Regions from separate parts of the Priestia sp. ST2 genome, predicted to be linked through region 4. Evidence: riboswitches for the same ligand, from Rfam matches in the RefSeq annotation. Region 4 holds a riboswitch; each other region holds the start of a gene.
The links. Region 4 has a riboswitch for cyclic di-AMP ahead of AC0KUU_RS04290 (dicarboxylate/amino acid:cation symporter). Riboswitches for the same ligand answer to the same signal wherever they lie in the genome.
Positions count from the first base shown of each region.

Region 1: it holds a riboswitch for cyclic di-AMP, as region 4 does, so the genes downstream of both, AC0KUU_RS29780 (APC family permease) here and AC0KUU_RS04290 (dicarboxylate/amino acid:cation symporter) in region 4, are expected to answer to the same signal.
Region 2: it holds a riboswitch for cyclic di-AMP, as region 4 does, so the genes downstream of both, AC0KUU_RS29825 (APC family permease) here and AC0KUU_RS04290 (dicarboxylate/amino acid:cation symporter) in region 4, are expected to answer to the same signal.
Region 3: it holds a riboswitch for cyclic di-AMP, as region 4 does, so the genes downstream of both, AC0KUU_RS04955 (potassium channel family protein) here and AC0KUU_RS04290 (dicarboxylate/amino acid:cation symporter) in region 4, are expected to answer to the same signal.

Region 1 is NZ_JBVVNT010000022.1:4,341-10,763, forward strand. It holds gene AC0KUU_RS29755 (TetR/AcrR family transcriptional regulator) at 36-635, opposite strand; gene AC0KUU_RS29760 (MBL fold metallo-hydrolase) at 661-1,374, opposite strand; gene AC0KUU_RS29765 (aspartyl-phosphate phosphatase Spo0E family protein) at 1,914-2,066, shown strand; gene AC0KUU_RS29770 (hypothetical protein) at 2,927-3,475, shown strand; gene AC0KUU_RS29775 (GNAT family N-acetyltransferase) at 3,690-4,124, shown strand; cyclic di-AMP (ydaO/yuaA leader) riboswitch at 4,435-4,579, shown strand; partial or broken gene AC0KUU_RS29780 (APC family permease) at 4,710-6,423, shown strand, end outside.
Region 2 is NZ_JBVVNT010000024.1:18-3,826, reverse strand. It holds partial or broken gene AC0KUU_RS29840 (class I SAM-dependent methyltransferase) at 1-295, shown strand, start outside; gene AC0KUU_RS29835 (cupin domain-containing protein) at 350-679, shown strand; gene AC0KUU_RS29830 (MerR family transcriptional regulator) at 843-1,628, shown strand; cyclic di-AMP (ydaO/yuaA leader) riboswitch at 1,993-2,137, shown strand; partial or broken gene AC0KUU_RS29825 (APC family permease) at 2,268-3,809, shown strand, end outside.
Region 3 is NZ_JBVVNT010000001.1:970,982-977,404, forward strand. It holds gene AC0KUU_RS04935 (S1C family serine protease) at 1-110, shown strand, start outside; gene AC0KUU_RS04940 (peptidyl-prolyl cis-trans isomerase) at 107-1,009, shown strand; gene AC0KUU_RS04945 (Lrp/AsnC family transcriptional regulator) at 1,284-1,739, opposite strand; gene AC0KUU_RS04950 (carboxymuconolactone decarboxylase family protein) at 1,860-2,318, shown strand; cyclic di-AMP (ydaO/yuaA leader) riboswitch at 2,434-2,578, shown strand; gene AC0KUU_RS04955 (potassium channel family protein) at 2,703-3,362, shown strand; gene AC0KUU_RS04960 (TrkH family potassium uptake protein) at 3,366-4,685, shown strand; gene AC0KUU_RS04965 (YjcZ family sporulation protein) at 5,012-5,092, shown strand; gene AC0KUU_RS04970 (YjcZ family sporulation protein) at 5,280-5,366, opposite strand; gene AC0KUU_RS04975 (tetratricopeptide repeat protein) at 5,541-6,038, shown strand.
Region 4 is NZ_JBVVNT010000001.1:844,265-850,687, reverse strand. It holds gene AC0KUU_RS04295 (aspartate aminotransferase family protein) at 1-2, opposite strand, end outside; gene AC0KUU_RS04290 (dicarboxylate/amino acid:cation symporter) at 111-1,346, opposite strand; cyclic di-AMP (ydaO/yuaA leader) riboswitch at 1,527-1,681, opposite strand; gene AC0KUU_RS04285 (NAD(P)/FAD-dependent oxidoreductase) at 2,283-3,752, opposite strand; gene AC0KUU_RS04280 (ATP-binding protein) at 3,970-5,370, opposite strand; gene AC0KUU_RS04275 (YjcZ family sporulation protein) at 5,524-5,709, opposite strand; gene AC0KUU_RS04270 (hypothetical protein) at 5,801-6,226, opposite strand; gene AC0KUU_RS04265 (hypothetical protein) at 6,216-6,377, opposite strand.

The DNA of each region.
Region 1 (6,423 bases), on a different contig from region 4:
AAAACCTTGATTAATGAAAGGATATTCATCTTACATTAATCTCTTATGTCTTCACTGTTTTTACTTTCTTGTTTCATCGCGTTTATTCCTCTTAAAAAAATATCTATTAGCATAAGAATGCTTACATCAAGATCATGGGGAAGACCAAACCCTTTTTTCTGCTCAAGTGAAGCAAAGCCATGTAAAATACTTCGTAGCCCACGTGTGGCGTGTAAGGTTTGCTCTTCTCCTAAACGGTATTCGTTAAGTACTTGAATAACAATATTAACGGTTTCATTTTGTATGTGCTTAAGTTCCAGGTCATCAGAATTAGGAGAACGAAGCATTGCTTCATACAACCCTGGATGATTGCGAACAAAAACTATGTAAGCTTCGCCTAGTGCACGAACCGCATTATCTTTTGAACGTCCTACAGTTGCATGTATTAATACTTTATAAAGTTGTTCGTAACCATAAACAGCAAGTTTTTTCCTTAATGCTGGTAAGCCATTTACGTGATTATATAGAGAGGGTGGACGAATATTTAATTTTTTAGCAAGTGAAGCTAATGTTACTTCGTCTAATCCTTGTGCATTTGCCATTTCTGTAGAGGCTTTTAAAATAGTGTCTAAATCAAGTCCTGGTCTTGCGGCCATAGTTAAACTCCTTTCTCACTATAGGTTAAGTGTGTTTCAAATTTAACCTAGCTTTTGTAATCGCATTGTTCATAGCTTTTTCTGGTTGTTTTATCATTTTTCCATGTCCTACAGCAAGCAATGAAGGACTGTAATTTAATAATTTGTGAGCACTCTGAAGTGCAAGTTTTTTATTCCATGTAGCCATTGCTGGAAAAGGAAATAAAGGTTGGAGCTGTCCAGTTACTGCCATACCACCCCTTGTTTGAAACGCATCACCAGCAATTAGGGTATCGGTACGGGTATCAAAAAATGCCATTGAACCTGGCGTATGCCCAGGAGCAGCTATCGCAATTAGCGAACCAATTTGGTCACCATCTTGTAATAAAACTTCTGCCCGGGTTTCTAAAGTTTTAGGTACTCCGCCACGTATAGGAGTATTCGGTTCATTAGGATCTAATGTAGTATCTCCACTCATTAAACGGGCATCTCTACTTGAAATATGTACAGGAACATTAGGAAGTAATAGCTTTATTTTATCAAGTGCTCCTACATGATCTTCGTGCGCATGTGTTAAAAGGATACGTGTAATGGGTTTGTTAATCTTTTTAGCAGCTTGTAATATTTTCTTAGCACTGTAAGGAAGCGCAGCATCAACTAAAGTTAAACTATCACTCTCTTCAACTAAGTAACAATTAACTGGGAAAAGTCCTGGTAAGAAAGTCAATTGATACAAGTATGCTTCTTGAATGATTCTCATAGGAATAGCTCCTTCTTATATTAGTTTTAAAACTATTTCCATTTATATATTAACTAATGTTATTAGTTTAAGCAAGTGAATGTATGAAAATTTGCGAAAATTAGCATAAATGAATAAAAAATTAAATTGATAAGAATGTTGAGAAGATGAAGCAGATTTCATTTTTTAATATGCGAGCAGTATTCGTAAGTAATTAAAGCGCCAGGAACAAGGCTTAGAAAGATAAAAAGGAAAATTGAAAGTGATTAAACTAAAGATGATTGCTTTACTCGTTATTTTTGCTTATGTGACTAGTCATACGGTCTATTTATTGTTAAGTGCCTATCATTACGGTTTTTCCAATAGGTAATATTGTAGAGATAAAAAGATAAATCTCCGTTATATAAGGACATCTGTACATTGTAGAATATTTATATAAATATGAGAGCATAAAACGAGCGTAGGGTTGATTATTCCAAGATCGTACTTAAAGTAATTAACTTTATGCTCGTTTTGTGATTAAAAGTAAATGGGTGATTGGGTTATTGGAGTCTCATAAAGTGATTTTAAAAGAAGCTTTAAAAGTTGAGATTGAAAAAGAGAGACAACTTTTGATTGAAACAGCATTTAAAGAGGGGTTTACAAGTAGCAATACGGTAGAAATTAGTCAATTTATTGATGAGATGCTGAATGAATTAGAAAAAATTAAATAAGTAGCTAATATCTTTTAATAAAGAATAGTTTTGTAAATAATAACCAAACTACATTATAAAGTGCATAATGAATGGAGTGTACATATGTATATCACTGTATTGATTAATTCTTTGATACTAGGTTTTGGTTATTATTTATCCATTGTTTTTTTACCAGAGATAATGGGTGTAAATCCATTAATACCTAAGTATCTTCTTATTTCATTGGGTACAATCTGGTTAGTTTCTTCAAAAAATAAATGGTGGATTAATATGATATCTATACTTTTAGCCAATATGATATCATTTCCCGTCGTAGATGGATTATTAAAATAAATAGAAAAAAGCTATCTCAAAGGGGACAATGAGATAGCTTTTTAGGTTTTCGAATATGTCGTTGGTAAGATCATAGCATATTTTCCAAATAAACAAAAGCAACCTCATATCCCATGGCATTGGAAAGAGGTTGCTTTTGTCATTCATACTCGTTGAAGAATGCATAGCACCATAAACAATAATATCATATTTTTACCATATATACTATATTTTACATGTTTTGCATATGAATAAAAGGTGCACTTTTTATTCATTCGTTTGGGTTATGCCCTAGTATGAAACCCTTACGCGTCAAGGATGTATAAAAAGCTGCATAACTCATAAATGAGACCTCTTTCGAACCCTTACTCCCAGAAGGGTTCTCTTTTTTGATGGGTTCCGTTAAGAGACATTATGTTAACTACACTTGTATATTCTATACAACATAAAAACGGAAAAACTACTGCTCCTGTACAGTAGTTTTCCTAGTCGTTGAAATATAGATGTTTTGTTGATAATACTCTATTGCATCTTGGGTAGTTTGCTCACTATATAAGAAAATATTCATGTTGGGTAAGTTACATACTACTAGTCCATACTATTTTCTTACGTTTTGGACAATCCTGTTAAAAGGTAATCTTAGTGAGAGGAGAAGAGAGAAAATATTAGTAAATATTATTATGGGATTTATTGTACCTTGGATTTTTGGTTTCATATTATACAGGAAAGAACCTATAATCGTTCTTTTAATTGCACCGGTAGGAATGACAGTAGCTTTTATACTAAATGATTGGGGAAGTAATTACTTTTGGCAATTCAAACCGACTTTTAGAGATCTAAGTTTATCAGCACTCCCTTTAAATATTGGTTTCTATCCTGTCTTATCTTCTTTTTTAATTTACTTTAAGATAAAAAAGAAGATTAATACGATTATCCTTTTACTTTGTTTTACTCTCTTTACTACAGGTTTCGAAGGTATAGGTTTAGTCTTAGGAAAAGTAGAGTATTTTAATGGATGGAATATTCCGGGAACTTTTATTAGTTATTTAATAGCCTATTTTATTATTTATGGCTATTATCGAAGTTTAGTAAAGCATCATATTCTAAAGAATTAAGCTTTTCTTTATAAATATAAAGGCTTCATACTTATTTGAAGCCTTTTTTTGTTTTATTTCCGAGAATGTTGATTATGTAAACTGATTTTGTATATTCTATTCACTTTTCATATTAGCATTCATTAGTAAAAAATAAGAAAGAACAACATAGCATTTTCTTCCTGTGATAGCATCAATTTAAGTAAATTCATAAATAAATTAAGGAGAGATCAGAATGACAGTTCGTTTAGTGAAAGGATCAGATTATTATGTAATATCTCCGTTAATCAACAACTGGTGGAATGGAAGGCAAATGTCTGACTTGTTGCCAAAGCTTTTTTTTGATCATTTTAAAAATACTAGCTTTATTGTTGAAGAAGAAGGTGAAATCATAGGCTTTTTAATTGGATTCTTATCTCAATCTTATTCGAATGAAGCATACATTCATTTTGTTGGAATCCATCCGGAGTACAGGGGAAAAGGTATTGGGAGACAACTATACAATCAATTTTTCGACGTAATTAAACAAAGTGGCCGCAATATTGTTCGTTGTGTGACTTCTCCTGTGAATAAAGCTTCAATTGCTTATCATACTAAAATGGGTTTTGAAATTGAACAGGGGAATAAAGACAATCAAGATAAGGTTCTATTTGTAAAGTACTTGAATTAATTCAAGTACTTTTCCTACCCATAAAAAACATTATGGTAACTAAAAATAAAGACTCTATACAGTGAGAAAATAGAAAAAGACTGTCTCTTTTCACTAAGAAGAGGCAGTCACTTTCTTTACAGTGATTAAAATGTTGTGTTGACGCTTTGTTGGACCTTAAATAGTTTGCTCAAGATATCAAAATTTATTTATTTACATAAAAGAAAAAAACGAATTATATTAAATATTAATTTTAATTGGAATCTCTCTTTACAAACGTCATATTCAGGCGTATAGTACCTAACATACATATATGATCTTGCTATTTTCATACCTTTTATCGCTTAATCCACTAAGGAGTGGGGGACCCATTTTTGTGTGCACTTGCACTTGGGGTGAATCCTTCTGTAAGAAGGTAGGGCTACTCTTAAAGCCCGAATCCGACAGCTAACCTCATAAGCGTTTGGAGAGAAGGTTTGCTTTTATTTGTCCTGGAAAGAATACTAAGCAGAACCTTAGTGTTCTTTTTTGTGTTTTTTTTCTGAGATGGGGAATGATGAGAGTAAACTAATATCAGTAATGGCAAAGGTTTCAGGAGGATTTTAGATGAGTTATTCATCCATAAAACGTTTATTAATTGGGAGGCCACTTAAATCAAAGGAGTTAGGTGAACAAAAGCTAAATAAGATCAAAGCCTTAGCTATTCTTTCATCCGATGCACTTTCATCCGTGGCGTACGGCCCAGAACAAGTCTTAATTGTGCTTGCTACCATTGGAATGATTGCATTTTGGTATTCAATACCTATCGGTATTGGTGTACTCATCCTTTTAACAGCACTTATCCTTTCTTATCGACAAATTATTTATGCGTATCCCGAAGGCGGTGGCGCTTATGTTGTATCAAAACATAACCTTGGAGAGAATGCAGGGCTTATTGCTGGAGGATCTCTATTAGTAGACTATATCTTAACCGTATCTGTAAGTATTTCATCTGGAACAGATGCGTTAACATCTGCTTTTCCTGCTCTCCATGACTATAGAGTCATTATCGCTTGCTTATTGGTTATTTTTATTATGATTTTAAATCTAAGAGGAGTAACAGAATCAGCTTCAGCATTGGCGTACCCTGTTTACTTGTTTGTCCTTGCATTGGTTCTTTTGATAGGGGTAGGCATATGGAAAGTAGCCACTGGTCAGGTCTCTCCTGACGTTCATCCGGCTATTGGAACTGCAGTTCCGGGAATTAGTTTATTTTTACTACTACGAGCTTTTTCATCAGGATGTTCAGCCCTTACAGGTGTAGAAGCTATTTCAAATGCTGTAACAAACTTTAGACAACCGGCTGCAAGAAATGCAGTACGTACGCTTGTTGCAATGGGCATTATTTTGGCTATTTTGTTTTCAGGTGTCATGTTCTTAGCTTATTGGTTTGGAATTGTACCTAAAGCAGAGGAGACGGTTGTTTCGCAGCTCGCTTCCCAAGTGTTGGGACGTAATGGTTTCTATTATTTTGTTCAAGGTACGACAGCTTTAATTTTAGTATTGGCTGCGAATACAGGCTTTTCAGCCTTTCCTTTACTAGCTGTTAATTTAGCTGTAGATAAGTATATCCCTCGTATGTTTACGATACGTGGTGATCGTTTAGGCTATTCAAATGGAATTGTGACCCTTGGAATTGCCTCTATTGCGCTCATCATAGCATTTCAAGGCAATACAGAACGGTTAATTCCTTTATATGCTGTTGGAGTATTCATTCCATTTACGCTATCTCAAACAGGTATGATTGTAAAATGGTTAAAAGAAAAGCCAGCTGGCTGGCAGGGAAAGTTAGTAACCAATTTTATAGGAGCTTTTATTAGTTTCACAGTACTGATTATTTTCTTTACAACAAAATTCTCACAGGTATGGGCTGTTTTAATCTTCTTACCTCTTATCGTCTATCTGTTCCATCGTATTAAGAATCATTATGTAGAGGTGGGAAAGCAACTTCGTATCAAGCCAGGAGATAAAGAAGCATTAGCATTAGAAGGAAATGTAGTCATTATACCAGTTGCAGGCTTAACAAGAGCTGTCGAGAATTCAATTAACTATGCAAAAATTATTGGAGACACTGTGATTGCGGTCCATGTGGCATTTGACCGTGAAAGCGAAAAAAGAATGGAAGAAATATGGAAGGAACGATATCCTGATATACGCTTAGTTACATTCTACTCACAATATCGAAGCTTAATTGGACCTCTTTTACGCTTTATTGATCGTGTAGAAGAACGAGCTGATGATAGCCATATGGCTGTCACCGTTTTAATTCCGCAATTTATCA
Region 2 (3,809 bases), on a different contig from region 4:
TGCTATTTTAACTGAGATTAAACGGGTACTAAAGCCAGGAGGTATTATTTACATCAACGACTTTCTACTGAATAGTGATGAAAGAAATAAATTACGCTATGAAAAGGGACTCACCAAGTATCATACATATGGGGTTTTTGAATTACCAGATGGGGCCATTTTACGTCATCATAGCGAAGAACGTGTAAAAGAATGGGGAAATCAATTTGAAACCTTAGAATACAAGAAAGTAGAATATACAACTATGAATGGAAATCGTTCAAATGGTTTAGTTTATATGGGGAAATTAAATTAAATTTATTAGAAATAAAAATATACAGGAGGAATTGTAATGGTAGAGAAATTAGAGCTGGAAAAGATTAACCTTCAAGAAATTACAAAAGATATTAAAGATCAACATGTGAATTTTCCTGTATCGAATATTAATAATCATTGCCTTCGTATAGCTGTATTTTCAGGCGAATACAAATGGCACTATCATTCTAATTCAGATGAGCTTTTTATGGTTTTGGAGGGAGAACTTTTAATTGATTTTAAAGATAAAGATACAGCTGTGTTAAAACCAAATGATACGTTACTTATACCAGCTGGAACAGTACATAGAACCAGAGCGAAACAAAGAACAATAAACCTTTGTTTCGAGGATATAAACGCTGATACGATAATTATTGATGAGTAAATGAAATACATAACATAAACACTGTAAAAGGTTTTATGTTAACTAAGTTTATTATCATATACAAAACTTAGATTTTTAAAATTAACGCTTGAATCTCCAGTTACGTCAGGTATTATGATGAAATTAATTAGATTAATACTAGATTGTAAGGGGGTTATATAAGTTGGGTAATGATTTAAGTTTCTCAATTGGTAAATTTTCTAAGAAAACGGGTGTTTCAATAAGAACACTGCATTATTACGACGAAATAGGGCTACTCAAAGCTCAAAAAGACCTTAATTCGGGTCATCGACTATATGAAGAGGAACATATAGTAAAACTTCAAAAAATCGTAGCATTAAAATTCTTAGGTTATAACCTAGAAGAAATAGGATTAATGTTAACAAATACAAATCTGAATTTAAACTTAGAGAACACTTTAATTCAACAGAAAAAAGCATTTGAGAAGAAAAAGGAGCATTTAGACAAAGTTCTGAAGGCAATTAATCAGACGATTTCTTTATTAGATGATCAAGAGGATGTTCCAAGTGAAATATTAATTAGTTTGATTAATAACATTCAAAATGAAGAAGATCAACGTACATGGCTTGAGCATTTCACTTCTAAAGAGATTGCAGATAAGGTTTACAATAAATCTGACGAGGAGAATTTGTCTTTAGATAGGGAATTTATTGATTTATCGAGAGAAGTAAAAAGGTTAGTTGGAAAACCAGTTCATGATCCGGAAGTACAAGAGCTGGCAAATAAACATTTGCAGGCATCTCTTAAATACGTTGGTGAGGAAGCTATGCATGCTTTTGGAAAATTAGAGGACGAGGAAATAGAAGATTTTCAAAGTATGATGGCATCACCTTATACACAGGAAGAAGAAAAATGGTTGGAGCAAGTAATAGAATATTATATGGTTCAAAATGAAATGTATAATTCCATCCAACATAACCGTAAATAATTTCTTTTAAGCTAACCTTATTAGTAAAGATAGTTAAAGAAACCTATAGAATTTTCTATAGGTTTCTTCTGCTACTTAGAATTCACATTATGGTAACTAAAAATAAAGACTCTATACAGTGAGAAAATAGAAAAAGACTGTCTCTTTTCACTAAGAAGAGGCAGTCACTTTCTGTACAGTGATTAAAATGTTGTGTTGACGCTTCGTTGGACCTTAAATAGTTTGCTCAAGATATCAAAATTTATTTACATAAAAGAAAAAAAACGAATTATATTAAATATTAATTTTAATTGAAATCTTTCTTTACAAACGTCTTATTCAGGCGTATAGTACCTAACATACATATATAATCTTGCTATTTTCATACCTTTTATCGCTTAATCCACTAAGGAGTGGGGGACCCATTTTTGTGTGCACTTGCACTTGGGGTGAATCCTTCTGTAAGAAGGTAGGGCTACTCTTAAAGCCCGAATCCGCCAGCTAACCTCATAAGCGTTTGGAGAGAAGGTTTGCTTTTATTTGTCCTGGAAAGAACACTAAGCAGAACCTTAGTGTTCTTTTTTGTGTTTTTTTTCTGGGATGGGGAATGATGAAAGTAAACTAATATCAGTAATAGCAAAGGTTTCAGGAGGATTTTAGATGAGTTATTCATCCATCAAACGTTTATTAATTGGGAGGCCACTTAAATCAAAGGAGCTAGGTGAACAAAAGTTAAATAAGGTCAAAGCCTTAGCTATTCTTTCATCCGATGCACTTTCATCCGTGGCGTACGGCCCAGAACAAGTCTTAATTGTGCTTGCTACCATTGGAATGATCGCATTTTGGTATTCAATACCCATAGGTATTGGTGTACTTATCCTTTTAACAGCACTTATTCTTTCTTATCGACAAATTATTTATGCCTACCCAGAAGGTGGTGGCGCTTATGTTGTATCTAAACATAACCTTGGAGAAAATGCAGGGCTTATTGCCGGAGGATCTCTATTAGTAGACTATATTTTAACCGTATCCGTAAGTATTTCATCTGGAACAGATGCGTTAACATCTGCTTTTCCTGTTCTTCATGACTATAGAGTCATCATTGCTTGCTTATTGGTTATTTTTATTATGGTTTTGAATTTAAGAGGGGTAACAGAATCTGCTTCAGCATTAGCGTATCCCGTTTATTTGTTTGTTGTTGCATTGGTCCTATTAATAGTGATAGGAATATGGAAAGTAGCGACTGGTCAGGTCTCTCCTGATATTCATCCTGCTATTGGAACTGCAGTGCCAGGAATCAGTTTATTTTTACTACTACGCGCTTTTTCATCAGGATGTTCAGCCCTTACAGGCGTAGAAGCTATTTCAAATGCTGTAACAAACTTTAGACAGCCGGCTGCAAGAAATGCAGTACGTACGCTTGTTGCAATGGGCATGATTTTAGCTATTTTGTTTTCAGGTGTCATGTTTTTGGCTTATTGGTTTGGAATTGTACCTAAAGCAGAGGAGACAGTTGTTTCACAGCTTGCTTCCCAGGTATTTGGACGAAATGGTTTCTATTATTTTGTTCAAGGTACGACGGCTTTAATTTTAGTGTTGGCTGCCAATACAGGCTTTTCAGCCTTTCCGTTACTGGCTGTTAATTTAGCTGTAGATAAGTATATTCCTCGTATGTTTACAATACGTGGTGATCGTTTGGGCTATTCAAATGGAATTGTCACACTAGGAATTGCCTCTATTGCGCTCATCATAGCGTTTCAAGGTAATACAGAAAGGTTAATCCCTTTATATGCGGTTGGAGTATTTATTCCATTTACGCTATCTCAAACGGGCATGATTGTAAAATGGCTAAGAGAAAAGCCAGCTGGCTGGCAAGGAAAATTAGTGACCAATTTTATAGGAGCTTTTATTAGCTTTACTGTCCTAATTATTTTCTTTACAACAAAATTCTCACAAGTATGGGCTGTTTTAATCTTCTTACCTCTTATCGTCTATCTGTTCCACCGTATTAAGAACCATTATGTAGAGGTAGGAAAGCAACTGCGTATCAAGCCGGGAGATAAAGAAGCATTAGCCTTAGAAGGAAATGTAGTTATTATACCAGTTGCAGGCTTAACAAGAGCTGTCGAGAATTCAATTAACTATGCAAAAATTATTGGAGACACTGTGATTGCGGTCCATGTGGCATTTGACCGTGAAAGC
Region 3 (6,423 bases), 130 kb from region 4:
TATACACAAAACGTAAAGTAGGAGACACGGTAAAATTAGACGTGTATCGAAATGGAAAAAAACAAACTATTTCTCTGAAGCTTTCAGAACAGCAGGATAACAATGGATGAGTTCAACACCGTTAAAGCTGCTGCTAGCAGTATTAACAGCGTTCGGATTTTTAACCGGCTGCGGAGGGAAGCATTCAAACACGATGTTTCCTTCTGTAGAAATTAGTCAGCTATCTTCTACCAAAGAACTGGCAGCGTATGAGGGAGGCAAGGTGACAGGAGCTGAATTCAACCGTTTTTTAGCCGTTGAAGGGTTCTTAAATCCAGATGCTCCTCTAAATGATACAAGCTACCGCAAAGAGTTATTGCGGCAGCTTGTTATGCAAAAAATCTTAATTTCCCATCTAAAGACAAGCGATAAAGTACAAAAACAAGTTGAGGATATGTGGAAGCAAATTAAACGCTCATATGACGAGGATACAAGAAAACAAGGTTATGAAGTGTTAAATATTCGTTCCAGTGATGTAACCAACCAGCTAACGAATCAGTTTAAATTAGAAGAATATTTCCGCAAACAAATTACGTCTGATGAACTAACTGCTTACTATAAACGTATTGAAAACGATCTAACGCGCGTATCTTTTACGCAGCTGGCTTTTTCCACTTTACATGATGCCGCTGCCGCTGCGGCTGAACTGCAAAAGGGAACATCGCTTCAGGACGTTCAAAAAAAATATGCTGAATTCCAGACAGTGAGCAAAATAGAGAATGCTGATAATCTAAAGCTTTCAAGTCTATCTCCTTCTTTTATAGATGTTTTAAAAAAACAGCACATCGGAGAGAGTAGTGAGCCCATTAAAATGGGTAAAGTTTATTATATTCTTATTTTAAAACAAAAAGATAAAAAAACGGAATCAGAAGTTAAAGAAGAAATGATGAAAGAACTTGTTTTGAATCATATCAACCGGTATATCCAGGATCAACTGCCAAGGTTTCACGTGACGTTCAGCCTTAGGTAGTTTCCTTTTATATAGATTGATTGTTTTCAAAAAACAAGCAGGTAAAAGAGCTTTCTATTAATAGAGAGCTCTTTTACATTTTTAAGTAGACAGAAATGTCGGCACCTGATAAAATGAAGTTGTAAAACTTTCATTATTCGGAAAATTTATACCCTCCAGCTTTGGAGGGTTATTTTTTATGCTGTTGGACGAATAAAAGAGGCTGGGACAAAAGTAGTGTAATGGAAAGAAGATCCGAACGATGATTCGTTCGGATTTTTTCGTTACGTTTCAATCACTTTTCATCTTTTAAATGACTCAATAATGCAGGAGCCATCTCTACGTGAGAAAGGGCGATGTGTGAAATCGTTTTGGCATAAGGTGTAATTTCGTTAATAAATTGTTCGAGTATGTGCAGGTGAGGAAGCTGAAGCTTTGTAATAAAGCAGGCTTGCCCGGCGATGCGTTCACAGAATAAAGCGTAGGGATACTGAGAAATAAATCGTTTAAAACGCTCGTGCTCTCCGTTTTTCATCGTTACTTCAATAAAACACGACACGGGCAAATGCAGCTTTTCATAATCAATATCAATCGTATACCCTTTTATAACGCCAAAGCTCTCTAGCTGCCTTACTCGCTCTGCCACCGAAGGAGGAGACAAATTAATTTGTTTTCCTAGCTCTCGTAAGGAAAGGCGGCTGTTTTGCTGCAGCGCCTGCAAAATCGATAAATCAATTTCATCAATTTTCAATTGAAAACCTTCTTTCTCATTAACGTTTCATTTGATTAGTAATAGTCGATAAGATGTTTTATATGTAATCTGAAATTTCCATTTTTCTTACTATAATAATTAAAAAGGAGTGAGTGAAAAATGGCAAGAGTTTTGTTAGCAAACGAAGAGGGAACAAATTTTGAAAAAGCATTGAATTTAATTCCGCATGTAAAAAGATTGTATGATGAGCTTTACGACACGCTTTGGAACAGCGATATAGTAGAAAAAGAGACTAAGGAAAAAATAAGGCTTTATCTAGCAGGTGTTAACGGCTGTGAGACGTGTATGAGCATGTCATATGTAGGCGATGAGACGCTTAATCAAAAAGTGTTAAGAGAAAAAGAGCTGGAAGAAAAAGATCGCCTGCTGTTTCGATTTATTGATGTATACCGGGTGCGTCCAAAGGAGTTGACGGATGCTGATATGAATCAATTAAAGAAATTTTACAGTGATACGCAGCTGTTAGAGCTTTTAGCTGTTATTAATTTATTTGATCAATTTCACAAAATGATTGTCAGTTTAGATTTATACGATTTTTGCAGCTTGCAGGGCAAGTGAGGTCTTCCCTAAAAATATCTTGACAGACAAAATCCACAGGAGTAAGATAGCTTTCGTGAAGTGAAATGTATCATGAATCGAATCGATTATTCTAAAAAATAGATCATAGACATTTGAATAAAAATCGCTTAATCCATTACGGAGCGGAGGACCCATTATTTACGCACATATTGTGCTCCGGGGTGAATCCTTAAAAAGGTAGGGTTACTCTTAAAACCCGAACCCGACAGCTAACTTCGCAAGCGTTTTGAGGGGGAAGAGTGTGAAAAAACACAGGAGCCTTCCTGTGTTTTTTTGCGCTTTTTTTAAGAAAAAGATGTAATTTTTTAGAAAAAGTATAAGCTAAGAGAACACACAGCAGTTGAAGAAAGGAATAAATACATTATGAAAAAACAGTTTGCTGTATTGGGATTAGGTCGTTTTGGAGGCAGTTTGGTTGAAGAGTTTGCTAATCTGGATGTGGATGTGCTCGCTATTGACCGCAATCAGGAGGTAGTAAATAAATTTAGCAACTCAGCTACATATGTTGTGCAGGCGAATGCAATTGATGAAGCTAGCTTAAAGGGGCTAGGTATTCGCAATGTTGATCATGCTCTTATTTCGTTTGGGGATGATATCGAAGCGAGCGTGCTCGCAACGATGCTTTTAAAAGATATGGGCGTTAAGCAAGTATGGGTAAAAGCAGTAAATATGTATCACCAAAAGGTGCTGGAGAAAATAGGAGCGGACAAAGTCATTCATCCTGAGCGCGATATTGCTAAGCGTATTGCTCATCACGTGGTGTCAGAAAAGATCATTGATTACATTGAACTGTCAAAGGATTATAGTATTGTCGAAATTGTGGCCTCTAAGAAACTTCATAATAAAACGCTGTTTGATTTGAACATTCGTGCCAAGTACGGCTGCAACATTATCGGCTTTCAGCGAAAAGACGGGGAAATGGTGATTTCGCCTACCGCGCATGAAATAATTGAACAAGGAGATATGCTAATTGTTATCGGACATAATCGCGATTTGAACCGTTTTGAAGAAGAAGGAGTTTAACTTATGAAAAAACAAATCATTAAACTCACCCCTCCGCAGCTGCTTGTCTCCATTTTTGGCGGAGGAATTATTATAGGTGCTCTTCTATTGATGATGCCTGTTTCTACTACTGAGCCCATCCGGTGGGTAGACGCCCTTTTTACGTCTACTTCCGCGATGACAGTAACCGGCTTAGCTGTCGTAGATACAGGTACGCGTTTTACCGTCATTGGTCAAACGATTATTATGCTGTTAATTCAAATAGGCGGTCTTGGCATTATGTCATTTGCCGTGTTGATTTTTATGATGCTAGGTAAAAAAATTGGATTTAAAGAGCGTATGCTCGTTCAGCAGGCATTAAATCAAACGAGCATCGGCGGAGTTGTCCTGCTAGTTAAAAGACTGTTTATCTTTTCATTTTTAATTGAGTTTGTTGCACTTATCTTTCTAGCGATACGCTGGGTTCCGGAGTTCGGATGGTCTAAGGGGCTGTTCTTTAGCTTGTTTCATTCGATTTCGGCTTTTAATAACGCAGGGTTCGGACTATTATCTGACAGCCTGGTTCAGTATGTAGGAGATCCCATTATTAACATAACGATTTCTTTTTTGTTCATTATCGGTGGATTAGGGTTTACCGTCCTTGCAGATATGTGGGTAAAAAAATCCTATAAAAAGCTAACGCTGCATTCGAAAATTATGATCATCAGCACGTTTGCGATTAACGTGGTTGCCATGCTTTTTATTTTTTTCTTGGAGTACAGCAATCCACATACGCTCGGAAGTTTGTCATTAGGAGACAAAGTGTGGGCATCTTATTTTCAAGCTGTAACGACACGTACAGCAGGTTTTAATAGTATCGATATAGGAAGTTTGCATGATTCCACTATATTTTTAATGGTTATGTTAATGTTTATTGGTGCAGGAAGTGCTTCAACAGGAGGCGGTATCAAACTCACGACGTTTGTGGTGATTATTTTTTCTGTATGGGCATTTTTACGAAGCCGGGAAGATATTGTGCTATTAAAGAGACGACTTCTTCCTCTTCACGTGTTTAAGGCACTAGCCATCACGATGATTTCAATTATGTTTGTATTTGGGGCCATTTTCCTGTTAAATATTTCGGAAAACCTGCCGTTTGTAAAAATTATGTTTGAAGTTGTTTCTGCATTTGGAACAGTAGGTTTATCAATGGGAGCAACTCCTGAACTTTCGTACTTTGGACGCGTGATTATTATCTTTATCATGTTTTTAGGAAAAGTGGGGCCATTAACGCTTGCGTTTTCATTATCTAAGCAAAAGCGTGAAGCCGTTCGTTACCCAAACGAAGATATAATGCTGGGGTAGAAAAATCGCCTTCGATGAGGCGATTTTTTTATATTATTTATACGTTCAAGACATATAAGAGGTTACGCACAAAACAGTTGCGATGAATAAAAAGAAGGCAAAGACAAGAACAATGGGCAATTTAGAATGTCGGCGCATTAAAGGCCCCCCTTTTTTATAGTAAAAAAATCTCTTACTATATATAACGAAAGAAACAAAAATATGATTCACTTTTTTGACGAAATTTGAAGGTTTTTCTCGTTAAAAAAATCCGCACCCCTGTCCTAAACATTTTGCCAAGCTGTTGCATACACTAAAAGCAGATAACAGAAAGTGAGGGATGGTACGTGGGGAAACAAAATTTTGCGTTAATCGTTGTGTTATTTGTTTTACTTGTTATTGTAGGTGCGTCTGGCTTTCGCTTTTAAACGTTAACTTTATTTGCGCATAGCCCCCGTCAAAAAGGGCATACTAGGCGGAAGTAAAAACCAAAAATTTCTTCAATATTGCCGAACAATGAGTTCCTCTACTCATTCATCTAATCGGTATGTAGCCATGCGAAAGCATGGTTTTTTTTGAAATAAGAGGATGAATGATGTTCATCCCCTCTAAAAATTAGTAGTAGCAAGAACATCCTACGATTACTAATAGAATAAATAAAACAACGATAAATGAAAAACCAAAACCGCCTTTTGCGCCCATATGTGTAACCTCCTTTAATAAAATTCTCTATATCCTATGTACTAATTGGGTTAAGTGATTGAGAAATTTGCCTATTTTTTAACGGTAACGATCTTTTGAGAAAAATGAAGAACACTTACTTTTTTCATTTGTGCAGAAATCCTTTATGATAAAGAGGAAAAGGAGGGCAAAGTGGTGGGAATACATGTAGAATACGTCATGAATCAGCTAGAAGAGGGTAAGTGGAAAGAGATCAAACGTGAAATTCAACAAGAAATGAAGAAAAAACCTCAAGCATCTGATTTGTACTGTTACTTAGCAGTTTGTTTAGCAAAGCAAATCGAAGAATCAATTATTTTTGAAAAAATGGTATTAAATTTAGAAATGGACAGAGCTCTTCATCAGGCATTAACATTAAATCCATCTTCAAGCTTGGCGCATTTCGTTCGAGGAATAAAATACCGGGAAACTCCGCTTATGTTTGGAGGGAATTACGAAAAATCGCTGTCTTACTTGCAGCGGGCCCAAGATCTTGGTTTTGAAGGGGTTATGCTGCCGCTCGAACTCGCAAAAACCTATATTCAATTAAAAGAAATGGAAAAAGCGAAAGAACAAATCGCTTATGCCCGGGAAATCAATCCTACTCACGCGGATATTAAAAAAGTCGAAAACATGCTGCAAACAGGACGGTGAATCAAAAGTCCTGTTTTATTTTTGGTTTTTAGGAAACATATGCTGATTTTCATAAAGAATTGCTTTTTATATAACAATAAGAATATTTGTAGAAATTTTAAGAAGTGCATGTAAGTCCAACGACTTCTTAACTGCTAGATTTTCTATATTATTAGAGCGTTCAGTCTACATAATTCCAAAAATAGTAAGAAACTATCAGCCTATGGATAAATTGTTAGAAAATATAGATAATTGTAAATGAATAGAGAAAAGTTAAACATGCGACTAACTAAAAAAAGCAAAGGTCTGATTTACTTTGCTTTTTATTTATACACATATGTAAAAAATATCATAATAAACCAATTTATTCTTTGTGAAATCCATCGTTTCAGACGATGTGAAATAA
Region 4 (6,423 bases):
ATTTCCGCACTCTCCTTTCAAACATACACTCTTATTAAACTGTATGCTGAAACGAAGAGTTTCTTGCCAATAAAAAAAGCCCTAGCATATAGCTAGAGCTTTTACGCTTATTAAGCTGATTGCGTTACAGATTTATCGATACGCTTTGCTTCTGACTCAGCCACAATAACGGCACACGCAGCGTCTCCCGTAATATTTACAGATGTACGAAGCATGTCAAGCAAGCGATCAATTCCAATAATCAATCCGATACCTGCTACAGGCAGACCAACCGAACTCAATACCATTGCTAGCATAATGAGACCAACTCCAGGCACACCTGCTGTACCAATACTAGCAAGCACCGCTGTCAATACAACCGTCACAAGAGCACCCAGCGACAGGTCAACGCCGTATACTTGTGCAATAAAAATAGTCGCTACACCTTGCATAATTGCCGTTCCATCCATGTTAATGGTAGCACCTAACGGCTGAACAAAACTGCTGATGGACTCCGGGACACGAAGATTTTTTTGAGCCACATTCATTGAAATCGGAAGCGTTGCATTACTGCTTGATGTACTGAATCCAACTGTCATCGCAGGAGCAAAACCTTTAAAGAATTCAATTGGGTTACGTCTGGCCATAAGAGCGACTGATCCCCCATATGTTACGATTGAATGGATAAACAGTGCGAGCACGACTACAATCATGTACAGCCCCATCGCTTTAATTGCCTGCCAGCCTTGACTTCCGACCGCTGTTGCAAGAAGCCCAAATGTTCCGTAAGGAGCAAACTTCATCACTAGATTCACAAGGTACATCATCAATTCATTGCCTTGCTCAAGTAAATTGTAAAGCCCTTTTGTTTTACTTCCAAGCATCGTTATACCAAAACCGATAAAGATAGAGAAAACGATAAGTTGAAGCATATTCCCTTCAGCCATCGCTTGAATTGGATTGACTGGAATCATATTTAAGAATGTTTCTCCAACCGGCGGTGCTTTTTCGGCTTCAAAAGAAGCGTTTTTTGTATCAAAAGATCCAAATGTTCCTGGTTTAATAACAAATGCTAATAATAAACCAATTACAATAGCAACGGTTGTTGTCACTAGGAAGTACGAAACTGTTTTAGCCCCGATTCTTCCTAGTTTTTTAGGATCTCCTAAACCTGCTACACCTAACGTGATAGAGAAAAACACAATTGGTACAACAAGCATTTTAATTAAGCTTAAGAAAATTTGGCCAAGCGGTGTAAACAAGTACTTGTCCAGCGGAGCAAAAGCACTTGGAGCAAAAGCGTTAATTAACACTCCTACAACAGCACCAGCAATTAGCGCGATAATGATCTTTGTCGATAGCTTCATAGATTTACCTCCCGTAAATAAATTATATTAGAATGATTCTAACTACTATACTTATTTTACCATGCATTGAGAACGATAACACTCAAAATATACAATATATTAAAAATTTTCAGATTAATAGTTTAGGAATATTTTTAGCTATACAAAAAACCATGAGAATATCATGGTGTCATAGACCTGTTATTCCCTCACTGAATGCTTACGGAGTTAGCTGTCGGATTCGGGTACGTGAGTTACCCTACTTGATTCATTCAAGATTCACCCCAAGTACATTACGCACAAATATGGGCCCCCCGTTCTCTTATAAAACAAAAGAGATTAAGCAAATAATTTTCTTTAATATTTTTGCATGATAATAATTGTTACTTTAATTAAAATTCATTTTATATGTTTCTGTCAAGTTTTTATTCAAAAATAATGCATGATTTTATCATAAAAAGTTGATAATTGTTATATTTTAAAATTTTTACATCATATTTCAATAAACCACAAATACTTATTTAACAAGACTTACAATCTAATGGATAAAAAATTAATTCAAAAAATAGTTTGTAAAGTGAACTTTATTCTCATTAACTCCCATTCATAAATTTGCATAATTATTCTAATATCCGTGTACTTTATTGCTTTCATAAATATTTTACTCATCAAAAAATAACTCTTTTCAACTGTTGATTTTATCCTTGTATTGCTTGATATACCCTCCCTAAAATTCCACTGAATTTATTGATGCAAAGAAATGGACATTATCAATTCGCCTTATTGTATTTAATTCTGTTCACGATAGAAGGATGGATTCCGTCATACTTTTTAAAAAAGAGCGGGTAATTATCATATAAAACTATCGGAGTTGGAGCGGTACAAGTTCTTTACTTTTTACTTAGTCGCTCTCGTTATTTAACACATAAAAAAAAGAGGCCGTGACGGCCTCTTTTTTTATACAGTAACAGGTTCAGAACTTGCTTTGCGATTCTTTAATTTTTCAACAATGTCACGCGCTACCCACACACCGCACGCACTTGCCTGCGCGAGCCCTCGCGTAATACCAGCTCCGTCTCCTCCCACGTATAAACCAGAAATTTCAGTTTCAAACTTATCGTTTAACTTCGGACGGGCAGAGTAAAATTTCGCTTCCACACCGTAAAATAGCGTATGTTCAGATGCTAACCCAGGCGTTACATGATCCAGTGCCTCTGTCATTTCAATTAAGCTTTTCATCGTATTATAAGGAAGCACTAAGCCCAAGTCACCAGGTACAGCTTCTTTTAACGTTGGTTCTAAAAAGCCTTCTTTAATTCGAGTCGCTGTTGAACGACGGCCCTTTAAAATATCTCCATACTTTTGAACAACTAAGCCCCCGTTTGACAGCATATTAGCTAATCTTGATACTTCGTGCGCATATTCGTTCGGCTGATCAAATGGATCCGAAAATTTATGAGAAACAAGCAGCGCAAAGTTCGTATTTTGACTTCCAAGCTTCGGATCTTTGTATGCGTGTCCATTTGCTAACATAATACCTGAATGATTCTCTACTACCACATGTCCTGAAGGATTGCTGCAGAACGTTCTGACTCTTGTACCTACAGACGTATTGTAAATGAATTTCCCTTCGTACAAGTGCTTGTTGATTTCTTCCATAACAACGTTGGATGTTTCGACTCGAACGCCGATGTCCACTTGATTGTTAATCATTTTCAAACGACGTTTTTTTAGTAAGTCGCTCATCCACTTCGAGCCGTCTCGACCTGGTGAAACAACCACTTTATCAGCCGTAATTCTTTCACCATTCTTCAATTCGATACCGCGCACGATATGCTGACCGTCTTCTTTTTCTGTTATTAAATCGGCTACTTCCGTTTTATACTGCATATCAATTTTTTCTTTTAAGTATTCATAAATGCTTTTTAAAATTTCCAAATTTTGCTCTGTTCCTAAATGACGCACCTGGGCACGCAATAGCTTTAATCCTGCTGCGTATCCGCGTTTTTCAATTTCACGAACTTTATCAGTTAACGGATCCGTAATCGTATCGGTTGCTCCGTGTTTTAAATTAATTTCATCCACATATTTAATTAAATCTACCACCTGTGATTCAGATAGATAATCCGTCATCCAACCTCCAAATTCACTGGTGATATTAAATTTCCCGTCTGAATATGCGCCGGCTCCACCAAAACCATTTGTAATAGAACAAGCGGGCAAACAGCCAGCAAACTCTTTTTTGCCAACCGCAGGCGGACATTTTTCAATTTTTTTCTGAAGAATCGGACAATTACGTCGATAGATATCGTGTCCTTTATCGATTAATAAAATAGTTGCTTCCGGTAATTTTAACGTTAACTCATAGCAAGTAAAAATCCCAGCGGGTCCTGCCCCTACCACAATAACATCATAATTTGAGTTCATTGTACATTCTCCCATCATCTTTTTTCTTTGGGTAAAAGATAAAAGTTATTGACCGAATTTTCTTTTTTTATTATCATTCGGTTATTTTCTAGCCATTTGATAATATATCAAAAAAAAATCCTTTAGTCAACAATATACACGAACATTAAAATAAAATATTTAAAAAACATTCGCTTTTATTCCGAACAAATAAAAACCAGTGAACGAATAGCAAGCGCTATGAAATGTTCACTGGTTCTTTAATGTACGGAAGAGCAATTTCTACTTTTGTTCCTACTCCTACTTTACTCGCAAATGAAATATGCCCTTGATGCTGTTCGATTATTCGGTAGCTAATCATTAACCCTAGCCCCGTTCCTGTTTGTTTAGTGGAATAAAATGGTTCACCTAGCCGAGCTAAAGATTGCTCATCAATTCCACAGCCTTCATCCTCGATAATGACCATGCCGTATTCATTTCTTTTCTCAACGGTGACTTTAACTGTACCTTTGCTCATTGACTCAAGCGCATTTTGAATTAAATTAATAAAAACTTGTTTAAGCGCATTTTCTTCACAAAAGATTGTAATCTCATCACTAATCTCATTAATAATACGACAGTTTTTATAATTGGCGTGTGTATCTAATAGTAATGTCACATGACGTATGATTTGATTGAGACTTTTGGGGTGGTATGAATTTTCAATTTTAGGCTTGGCCAGCGTTAAAAATTCTTGAATAATGGATTCGACGCGATTCAATTCTTCAAGCATAATATCATTGTATTCTTCGTTGTACTGTTTCGATGCTTTTAATAGCTGAATAAACCCTTTAATCGCCGTCATTGGATTACGAATTTCATGTGCTACTCCTGCCGCTAACTTGCTCACCATTGTAAGCTTTTCAGATTTGCTTGCCATTTCATCATATTTTTTTCGATCCGTTACGTCGCGAATAATATACTGAATGGCATCCTGTCCTTCAAACTTAATTTTGGTTGCCGAAGATTCAATAATGACAACTCCTTTTTTAGTCAATAGTTTCACATCAACACGCGGCCTCACGGACATTCCATTCATCAGCTGAACCATTCGTTCTTTTACGATTTCTAAATGTTCGGGGTGAATAAAATGAAGCCAAGGACGCCCGATATACTCTTCTTTTTTCTCGCCGCCAAGAAGTTTAACACCAGCAGGATTCAAATATTGAATTCTGCCTTCTCTTGTTACAATAAATGCATCTTGACTTTGCTGGACAAACTGCTTATATTGCTTCATTTTTCGAATGACTTCCTCTTGTTTTTCAATACTTGAGGAAAACTCTTTCCACTGAACAACTAAGAGCGGAATATCCCCTTCCGTGCGCTGAATATGGATGTGCATCGGAAACTGCTGATCTACTTTTTTCTTAAGTAAAACAACTTCTTCCTCTTGCTTTCTTAACGGTTCCACTTCATGCTTTTCAATAAAAAAGCGATTTGGCTCTTCAAATACATTACAGGAAAGAAGTCGTTCTTCCGTCGTTTTAAAAAGGTGGCAGCACGCTTCATTTAAAATTTGAATATCTCCATCCATATTCATTACGAGCATTGGTGTAAATGACATTGAAAATAGCTGTTGAAATACTTTTTCCTTTTCCATATATTCACCTTCGCTTATTGAGTTACTAGCTATAGTATAATATGGTAAATGTTGATTTGGCAAAATTTTTTTATTATTTAAACAATTTATATGCAAGTTTGTCCTTTTCTATCTGTTATAAAAAGCTCGCACATGCGAGCAAATGAGGCCTAATCAGCAAAAACAGGTGCAGCCAATGATGATTAATAAAATAAATAGCACAACAATTAATGCAAATGACTGACCCGTTCCGCAATGATGATAACCGCCAATTGGATAGCTAATTGGATAGTGGCAAGTATCATATAGGTGGTGATAGCCTCCGTGATGGCATGGGTCGTAACAATCGTAGTTATACATAGCAATCTCTCCTCTTGTTTTTTTTATTCATTTCGTACACTGTACTTTATATGCATTAGTTGATTGTCCTGTATGTGCATTCGCCCATTTTTTACTTTCTCTTACGCCATATTCGCCTTTTGGGCTGCAGCGTATACGAAAACAACAAAAGTAAAATACTTCCCATTACCAGTAACGTAGTAAACTCTTTCATAAATCCAATAATGCCCCCTATATACGGGAGATGGTATGCGTAGCTTCCAATCACTTTAAAAGAAGCAGGCAAAGAATCTCTTTGAGCTGTAACCAGTACATCAAGCTCTTGATTATGGGCCAGTACAAGTTCATTCTTTGAAGAAGATGATTCGTCTCTAAAGACAACTATATCTCCGCGATGCAGATGGTGATAATCCGTTTCTTGAACGGTCACGGTGAAACCAAATAGACTTGGAAATGTACTAACAAATAAAAATGTAAAGCAGATAGCATAAAGAACAAGTACATATCGAAACGCAGAAAACATACATTTATTGATCATAGGTAATCAGCTCAATTCGCTCGGTTACTTTATTTAGCGCGGGGGTAATGTGAATAAATGAAGTAGAGCGCTCTGTAAATTGAATTAAAAGTAGCAGCAGTAAAAAACTTAACATAATTAACCGTAGCATCCGAGCATAAAAATCGCGCATGCTCTCACTCCTTTTTTCTATACTAATTTCGGTCGTACAATAAGCC